Regions from separate parts of the Lentilactobacillus hilgardii genome, predicted to be linked through region 2. Evidence: riboswitches for the same ligand, from Rfam matches in the RefSeq annotation. Region 2 holds a riboswitch; the other holds the start of a gene.

Region 1 (4,178 bases), 1.0 Mb from region 2:
ACATCAATTTCATCTACCAGGATTTGAATAAGGTCCTTTGTTGAAAGGCCTTTATTCGTTCCAATCGGAGCAGCTAACGGCATGATGGTGGCTGCTCCGGCATCAACTAATTGTCGAGCTGCGTTTAAGTCCGGCAATATATAAGGCATCACAATGAAGCCCTCCTTTGCCAGAACTTCGGTTGCCTTCAGGGTTTCGTAATTATCCGGCATCAAGTATTTTTTATCAGGTACGACTTCAACTTTGATAAAGTTGCTGCCACTTAATTCGCGGGCAATTCGTGCCGTTCGAATAGCTTCTTCAGCGGTTGTCGAACCGGAAGTATTAGGTAAAATAGTGATATTTTCGGGAATAAAATTCAAAATATTTTCTGATCCTGTTGTGTTCCGGCGAAGTGCCATCGTAATGATTTGAGCTTTTGCATTGTTAATGGCCGAATCAATCAAGTCATAAGAATATTTTCCCGAACCAAGAATAAAACGGGACGTAAATTTATGACCGCCGATAACTAATTCATCTTTGTCTTGAATGGATGCTGACATAATAATAGTCCTCCCTAAATTTCTGTTTGTCCTAAAATTAAACGTGTAATCATATTAGCTTCATGTCCTGCGCATATCATGACCCGAGGTGCCATTAGACCTTCGGCACCTTTGGTTGTGCCATCACCGGCAATGTAAAGATTAGGGCGGGGATGCTTGGTGGTAATGGTATTTGAACTGTGAATCCCGGCCATCCCGGTTCCCATAACTAATGGCTTGTCGGGATAAAACTCGGATGCAGCATCCAACAACATGGCTTTTGCAGCCGGATTGTCGAATGCTTCACAGATAATATCGGCACTTTCAAATAAGTCTTTGACATTATCGTGGGTAACCTTAACCTGAGCCGTTTGAATATCAATAAATGGATTGAATTCCTGTAAATTTTGCTTCATTGCAACAACTTTCGGCATATCAACCTGGCTTAATTTGAATTGTTGACGATTTAAATTGCTCAATTCAACGAAGTCAAAATCAATTAATTTTAAATGACCGACACCAATTCTGGTTAATGCGATGGCGATATTTGAACCAAGTCCACCTGAACCGGCAATTGTGACATGAGCAGCAGCTAATTTATCGGTTGAGTCTTTAACATTTCGTTCTTTCATGCCATCATAAACATCTTTGTAACGCTGTCCCTGAACTTCTGCTTCCATTTTTGCGTTTCCTCCTCTAGCCGCCACCAACGAATGAGATTAGTTCGACTTTGTCGCCGGACTCAAGCTTGATCTTATCGAATTGCGCTCGGTGAACAATGTCGCCGTTTCGCTCAACGACGATATTTTCAATTGGTGCGTTTCGCTTTTTGAGAAAGTCAATGACGGTTTGACCGGCAACGTCTTCTTCTTGACCATTAACTGTCACCATAATAAAAGCCCCCTTCTTCGTGATTGCTCGAAGGAAGGGGACCAAGATTGGCGGACTTGGAATCCAAACAGGTTTTAACAGAAAAAGAAAAAAGATCTTCTTTTCTGTTAAAAGAAGATCTCGGAATCCAAATTTAAAATCAATTTTCCGGTTCGCTCTTCCTTCGACAGTACAAACTGCATCAGGTTCGATGGGTATTATCTCAGCCTTTACGAACGTGGTAATAAATGATCTTAATCATTTACTTAGACACGTTCAGGCACCCCAGACGAAATATTTAATTAAGCTTATTAGCTCATGTATTATTTATAGCGGTTTCATGGATAAAAGTCAAGTGTGCGGAGCAAAGCGGATAGCACCCGGAGTATAAGACGGCGATTTGGGAAATCCCGGGTTTGGATTTTTCAAATCGATCTCTTATATGAAGTGGTGCTGCTTTGAGGAGCAGTCCTAGTCAAGTGTGTGGAGCAAAGCGGAAAATGTTTTGAGTCACTTTAAAAATGTTTACGAAACCATGGATAACAACAATCATTAAGTTGCAAATGATGATTAAGTTAGGTAGACTTTTTTCGAACATATAAATAAAGCATACACAAAAGTAAATTTGGAGGAATCATCCATGAAAGTGACAAACCGGCCATTGTACTTGGTAACCGACCATACAAATTTAAATGATGAAGATTTTTTACAACAAATTGATCTTGCCTGCGAATCCGGCGTCAGTTTATTGCAATTACGCGAAAAAAATCGATCAAGCCGTGATATTTATGAGTGGGCTGTCAAGGTAAAAGATATTGCAGATCGGCATCGAGTACCATTAATGATTGACGATCGTTTGGATATTGCGCAAGCTGTTGATGCAGCAGGGGTTCATTTAGGGCAAAGCGATTTACCGGTTGAAATTGCCCGGCGGATTTTGGGGAACAAAAAAATCATTGGCGCAACGACAAAAACACTTAAACAGGCTAAGCTTGCTGAAGAACAAGGGGCAGATTATTTAGGTGTAGGGGCTATCTTTCCAACCCAAACCCATGTAAAGACGGTTCATACCAGTATCGAGACATTGGGAAAAATTAAGGAAGCTGTTAATATTCCGGTTTATGCAATTGGTGGGTTAAAGGCTCACAATATTCAAGCAATTGAACCGGCACATGTGGACGGGGTTGCAGTTGTTTCAGCCATTATGCAGGCCAAAAATGCAAAGGCGGCAACTAGAGAATTATTGGATGCTGTTGAGGATGCCATTGGATAGGTTTTAGAAGAAAGTGGAACAGATAGACTTCAGATGTCTAAATTAAGTATCAAAAAAGGATGCCGGATAATTTATCCGACATCCTTTTTAAGCTAGTGATCAAATAAAGATCATTTTGCACGGTTTATTGTTCTTTGTACCAAGTGTAATGGAAACTGCCTGGGCGATCAACACGTTCATAAGTGTGAGCACCGAAGTAGTCACGTTGTGCTTGTAAGAGGTTTGCAGGAACAACTTCTGAACGATATGAATCGTAGTATGAAACAGCTGCAGCAAGTGATGGAACCGGTACACCGGCCTTAGTAGCCAAAGCAACCACGTCACGAGCTGATTCTTGATACTTCTTAGCGATATCAATAAAGTATGGGTCAAGAAGTAAGTTTTGAAGATCAGGGTTCTTATCATAAGCATCGGTAATGTTTTGTAAGAAGCGGGCACGAATAATGCATCCGGCTCTCCAAATCTTAGCCATTTCGCCAAGTTTAATGTTCCACTTGTAGCTGTCTGAAGCGGCCTTCAATTGAGCAAAGCCCTGAGCGTAACTCATTACTTTACCAAAGTAGAGTGCTTCACGGACTTTTTCAACAATTTCTTTTTTGTCGAAATCAACGTCACCCTTAGGCTTAGGAAGTACTTTAGAAGCTGCAACACGTTCTTTCTTGATCATTGAGATGAAGCGGGCATAAACGGCTTCAGTAATAACTGATTGATCAACGCCAACTTCAAGAGCATCTTGTGAACTCCACTTACCGGTACCTTTATTGGCACCACGGTCGAGAATCATATCAACGATTGGTTTGGTCTTGTCATCACCAATATCATCTTTATGAGTCAAAATATCAGTGGTGATTTCAATTAGATAACTGTCAAGTTCACCTTTATTCCATTCTTTAAAGATGCCAGCTAAATCATCAACTGAATAACCGGCAAGGTTTCTTAAAATATTGTAACTTTCATCGATTAACTCTTCATCACCATATTCGATACCGTTGTGGACCATCTTAACATAGTGACCGGCACCATTAGGGCCAATATATGTGACACATGGTTCGCCATCGGCAGGTGCTTTGGCAGCGATTTGCTTAAGAATTGGTTCAACTAAATCATAAGCTTCTTTTTGACCGCCGGGCATTAATGATGGACCTTGGAGGGCACCAAGTTCACCACCGGAAACACCCATTCCGATAAAGTTGATACCTGATTTATCAAGACGGGCATTTCGAGCCATCGTATCATGGAAGTTTGTGTTACCACCATCGATAAGGACATCGCCCTTGTCGAGGAGTGGGAGTAATTCATCAATAACAGCGTCAGTTGGTTTACCAGCTTTAACCATTAAAATGATTCTACGAGGAGTTTCCAGAGATTTAACGAAGTCTTCAACTGAATAACTTGGAAGCAGCTTCTTGTCTCCGTGGTCTTTTATAACAGCTTCTGTTTTAGCTCCGGTACGGTTGAAGATTCCAACTGTGTAACCGCGGCTTTCGATGTTAAGGGCAAGGTTTTTACCCATA
Region 2 (4,178 bases):
CCTTGGCAGGAGGTCAATCATGGTTGAGAAAAAAGATTTAAAACATCGATTAACACCAGAACAGTATGCGGTTACCCAAGAGGCCGCTACGGAGGCACCCTTTAGTGGTCAATATGATCATTTTTATCAAGAGGGTATTTATGTTGACGTCGTAAGTGGTGAACCTTTGTTTTCATCTAAGGACAAATATGACGCTGGGTGTGGATGGCCATCATTTACCAAACCAATTGAGCAAACAAGTATTCATAAGAATTTGGATACTTCTCACGGGATGATTAGAGAGGAAGTTCAAAGTAATGATGCTCATTCTCATCTAGGGCATGTGTTTGGCGATGGGCCCAAAGAAGCAGGCGGCCAACGATATTGTATCAATTCCGCGGCCTTGAAGTTCATCCCCGCAGACGAGCTTGAAGAGGCAGGGTATGGGCAGTATAAACCAATGTTTAACTGATATGTACAGCTGTTAAAATAGATGTTTAGCTGATATTAATAATAAAGTCAAAGAGGTGTCATTAATGGAAGATACAGCAATTTTTGCCGGTGGGTGTTTCTGGTGTATGGTTAAACCGTTTGATACCATGCCCGGTATTAATAAAGTTATTTCCGGATATACGGGCGGTCATGTAGCAAATCCGAGCTACGAACAGGTTAGCAGCCATACAACGGGACATACCGAAGCCGTTAAAATCAATTTTGATCCAGATATTATTAGTTATAAGCAACTGGTTCAAATTTATTGGCAACAAACAGATCCAACAGATGCAATGGGACAGTTTCAGGATCGAGGAGATAACTATCGTCCAGTGATTTTTGTGAAAGATGAAGCGCAACGAAAAATTGCGGAGGCTTCCAAAAAAGCTTTAGAGGAAACCGGTATGTTTGACCAGCCGATTGTCACTCAAATTGAAGATGCCAAACCCTTTTATCCAGCAGAAGAGGAACATCAACAGTTTTATAAAAAAAATCCATTTCGCTTCCAAATGGAGGAAGCTGGCGGACGTGAAAAATTTGTGAAAGACCACTGGCAGTCAAAACAAAAATAATCAGCAGAACCTAAATAAGCTGACATCAGTTCCTTGATAAACAAGGGATTGGTGTCAGCTTATTTATTTTGTTTTAAGGCTTTTCGGCAATTATTGCGACATAACCACCTTTTGAAAAGCCATCTTCAGGTTCTTCAGCACTATCGTTTGTGTAGAGTGGGTTTGCTACCAAGGTTTGTTTGAACCTTAAATGTCGTAGCTGAAGCTCGTTTTCTAAAAGGTGCTTTTTTTCTAAGGTGGTATGCCAGTATGCAGAATCAACCAGTTCAATTGGGTATGGCCATTTTGGAAGAACATTTGCCAATTCTTCTGATTGATAATTACCCTGAATTTTGGCAAGCATATACATTAATCCATAAGCACTTTCTTTTGGCACGTCAATTAAAATAAAATGGCCGCCGGACTTGAGTGCTTTGATACAATTTTGATAAGCTGCCAATAAGTCCTTAATATAACTGGAGCTGCCATTAAAGTAAATGGTATCATACTGTCTTGCCGGCAGATTAATACTTTCTGCTTTTCCAATTCGAACGTTTAATCCCCGCTTTTTTGCAATCTGTGCCATATCGGTAGAGGGTTCAACACCATCAAAAAGTGGCAGGCCATATTGGCGGTGGAGGGTATCTTCAAATAGCCCGCTGCCACAACCGATTGACAAGACATGTTTTGTTGAACTTAAGTCCAAAGCAGATTTTAAAAGTTTTAATTCACTCAGAAATACCTGCTTATTAGCCAGAAACCACTGATCATATTCAGTGGCATAACCATCAAAAATTTCTATTGCATGTGTTTTAACCATGATAAAACCTCCAAGAATGATTGCTTGGAGAGAAATTAACAGACTCATATCGTTAAGCTTCCCTACGCGAGTATTGACTCACAGGTTCAAAGGGTTCCCAAAAATGGTCTCAGCAAATTGCTCCCCTAGCTGCATTTTCAGTATAAACCAGATTAGGCAAATTTGCATTAATATTTTGACATGAGTGTTTTGCGATGATTAAGGAAAATTTCAACTGAAATGGCTGAAAAGAAAGCGAATTCGTTAACAATGCCTTATAATAGTATAAAGGCTTAAAACATCGACAGTTACTTTTTAACGAGCTATAAAAGCTGACTTAACGGGAGTTGTTAATATTATGGATCGAAAAGATCGGATTAAATTACTGAGCGATTTAATTAAAATTAATACAGTTGGTGGTCGAGAAGAAGGAACGGCCAAATATCTTTCTCGATTTTTGGAAAGTTATGGGATTCACGGTAAGACAATTGAGGTTGAACCGGGGAGGTTTAATTTAGTTGCCGAAATTGGTGATAAAACGTCACCAGTAATTGTTTTTGAAGGGCATCAAGATGTTGTTGATATTGGCGAACGGTCAAAATGGCTGCACAATCCCTTAGGGGCTGAAATTGTTGGCGATCGCATGTACGGCCGAGGCACGAGTGATATGAAATCCGGACTTGCTGCAGAAATTATCACAATGATCGAGCTGAAGCAGTCCGGAAAACCGATAAATGGAACCGTTCGTTTGTTGGCAACAGTTGGTGAAGAGTCCAGTACAGTCAATCATATGCAAGGTGCACAGTACTTTGCCAAACATGGGTATTTGGATGATGTTTCAGCGGCAATCGTTGCTGAACCAAGTAGTGAGCCCTTGGATTGGCTAACACAGGATACACCGCTAAATCCATTTAAGTTTTCAAAAGCACAGATTAGGGAATTAGTTAAAGAAAACAATTCGACTGAACAATATCTTTTGAGTTTCGCGCACAAGGGTTCCATTACGTATGAAACACTGGCAAAGGGGAAAACAGCTCATAGTTCATCGCCGCAATTAGGGATAAATGCCATTGCACCTTTAATCAAGGCATACGATAATGAAATTAAATATTTCAGAACACTTCATGAAAAAAATGCCATTTTAGGAAAAACGATTCCTGTGGTCACCAAAATTAATGGTGGTGATCAGTTAAATTCCGTTCCGGCTTCGGCCTCTGTTTATGCGAAGATCAGAACCATTCCGGAAGAACCCAACGACGCCATTATTGATCATTTAAAACGGATTATTTCTAAGAATAATCAGGAGTCGGAAGCCGACTTGTCATTTAAACTTCTTGGGAACAAGTATCCCGTGGTAAGTGATCCGAATAATAAATTGATTCAGTTACTTAGAAAGCATGGTGAACAGCAACTCCAACAAAAATTACCATTGGGTGGGTATCCTGGTGGTACGGATGCAGCAGAATTCGTCAAAGTAAACCCAACGATCACGGTTGCGGTCTTCGGCCCGGGTAATATGACGGCACACCAAGTTGACGAGTTTGTTGAGCTGGAAAATTTTGAACGCTTTATTGAGATTTATAAGCAAACCGTTAATGACTATTTTGATGCCTAGAAAATAGTGATCGACTAAAGTAAAATTTGTATGCCAAACCTTATTAAACGATTAACCGACATAATGTTGATAAAAAGATTATTTATGGCGGCTTTTTCAATCTCCTGTCACAGTTAGTGGCGTGGATTATAACGAATCATTATTGTTGACCCTCTGGTGATTAGTTTTTAGGTCTTTTAAAAGTCGGACAGCATTTTTTTCAAAAAAGGTTGCCCCGACAATTAATAAATGATCACTTGCTGTAAAGTGTGAATTGTGAAGACTAACTTGTCCACCGTTTCCGATATTTGCATAAACACCGGGGATAATGTCCTGGTAGCAGGAAAAGTCGTCACTGCCAAGCTGTTGTTCCTGTACATAGATTGGGGCAAATTTAGCAGTTTCGTCCTTAACAATCTTAGTTAATGTTGGATCGTTATCAACGGATGGATCTCCGGCGTACCAGTTAATATCAGCTTTAACGTTATGTGCCAAAGCTGTATAATTAACAATTTTAAAAAAACGGTCCTTAATCTCTTGACGGACATTTTTGTCGGCTGTGCGAACAGTGCCTTCAAAAAATGCAATACTTGGGATAACGTTCCAAGTATTACCGGCACTTAGGTGTGTAATACTTAATACAGCGGCTTTAAATGGATCTAATTCTCTGGAAATTAATGATTGCAGTTCGGTAATTTCATAACCCAGCGCCGCGATCGGATCTTCACCATTTTGCGGTGCGGATGCATGGGTTCCTACACCG

The links. Region 2 has a riboswitch for thiamine pyrophosphate ahead of GQR93_RS08055 (class I SAM-dependent DNA methyltransferase). Riboswitches for the same ligand answer to the same signal wherever they lie in the genome.
Region 1: it holds a riboswitch for thiamine pyrophosphate, as region 2 does, so the genes downstream of both, thiS (sulfur carrier protein ThiS) here and GQR93_RS08055 (class I SAM-dependent DNA methyltransferase) in region 2, are expected to answer to the same signal.

Annotation. Positions count from the first base shown of each region.
Region 1 covers NZ_CP047121.1:2,762,307-2,766,484, reverse strand. Annotated here, with positions in the region: gene GQR93_RS13055 (thiazole synthase) at 1-542, opposite strand, end outside; gene thiF (sulfur carrier protein ThiS adenylyltransferase ThiF) at 557-1,201, opposite strand; gene thiS (sulfur carrier protein ThiS) at 1,218-1,412, opposite strand; TPP riboswitch at 1,553-1,689, opposite strand; gene thiE (thiamine phosphate synthase) at 2,032-2,664, shown strand; gene gndA (NADP-dependent phosphogluconate dehydrogenase) at 2,789-4,178, opposite strand, start outside.
Region 2 covers NZ_CP047121.1:1,725,813-1,729,990, reverse strand. Annotated here, with positions in the region: gene msrB (peptide-methionine (R)-S-oxide reductase MsrB) at 20-451, shown strand; gene msrA (peptide-methionine (S)-S-oxide reductase MsrA) at 516-1,043, shown strand; gene GQR93_RS08055 (class I SAM-dependent DNA methyltransferase) at 1,117-1,890, opposite strand; TPP riboswitch at 1,885-1,979, opposite strand; gene GQR93_RS08050 (M20/M25/M40 family metallo-hydrolase) at 2,180-3,436, shown strand; gene GQR93_RS08045 (amidohydrolase) at 3,563-4,178, opposite strand, start outside.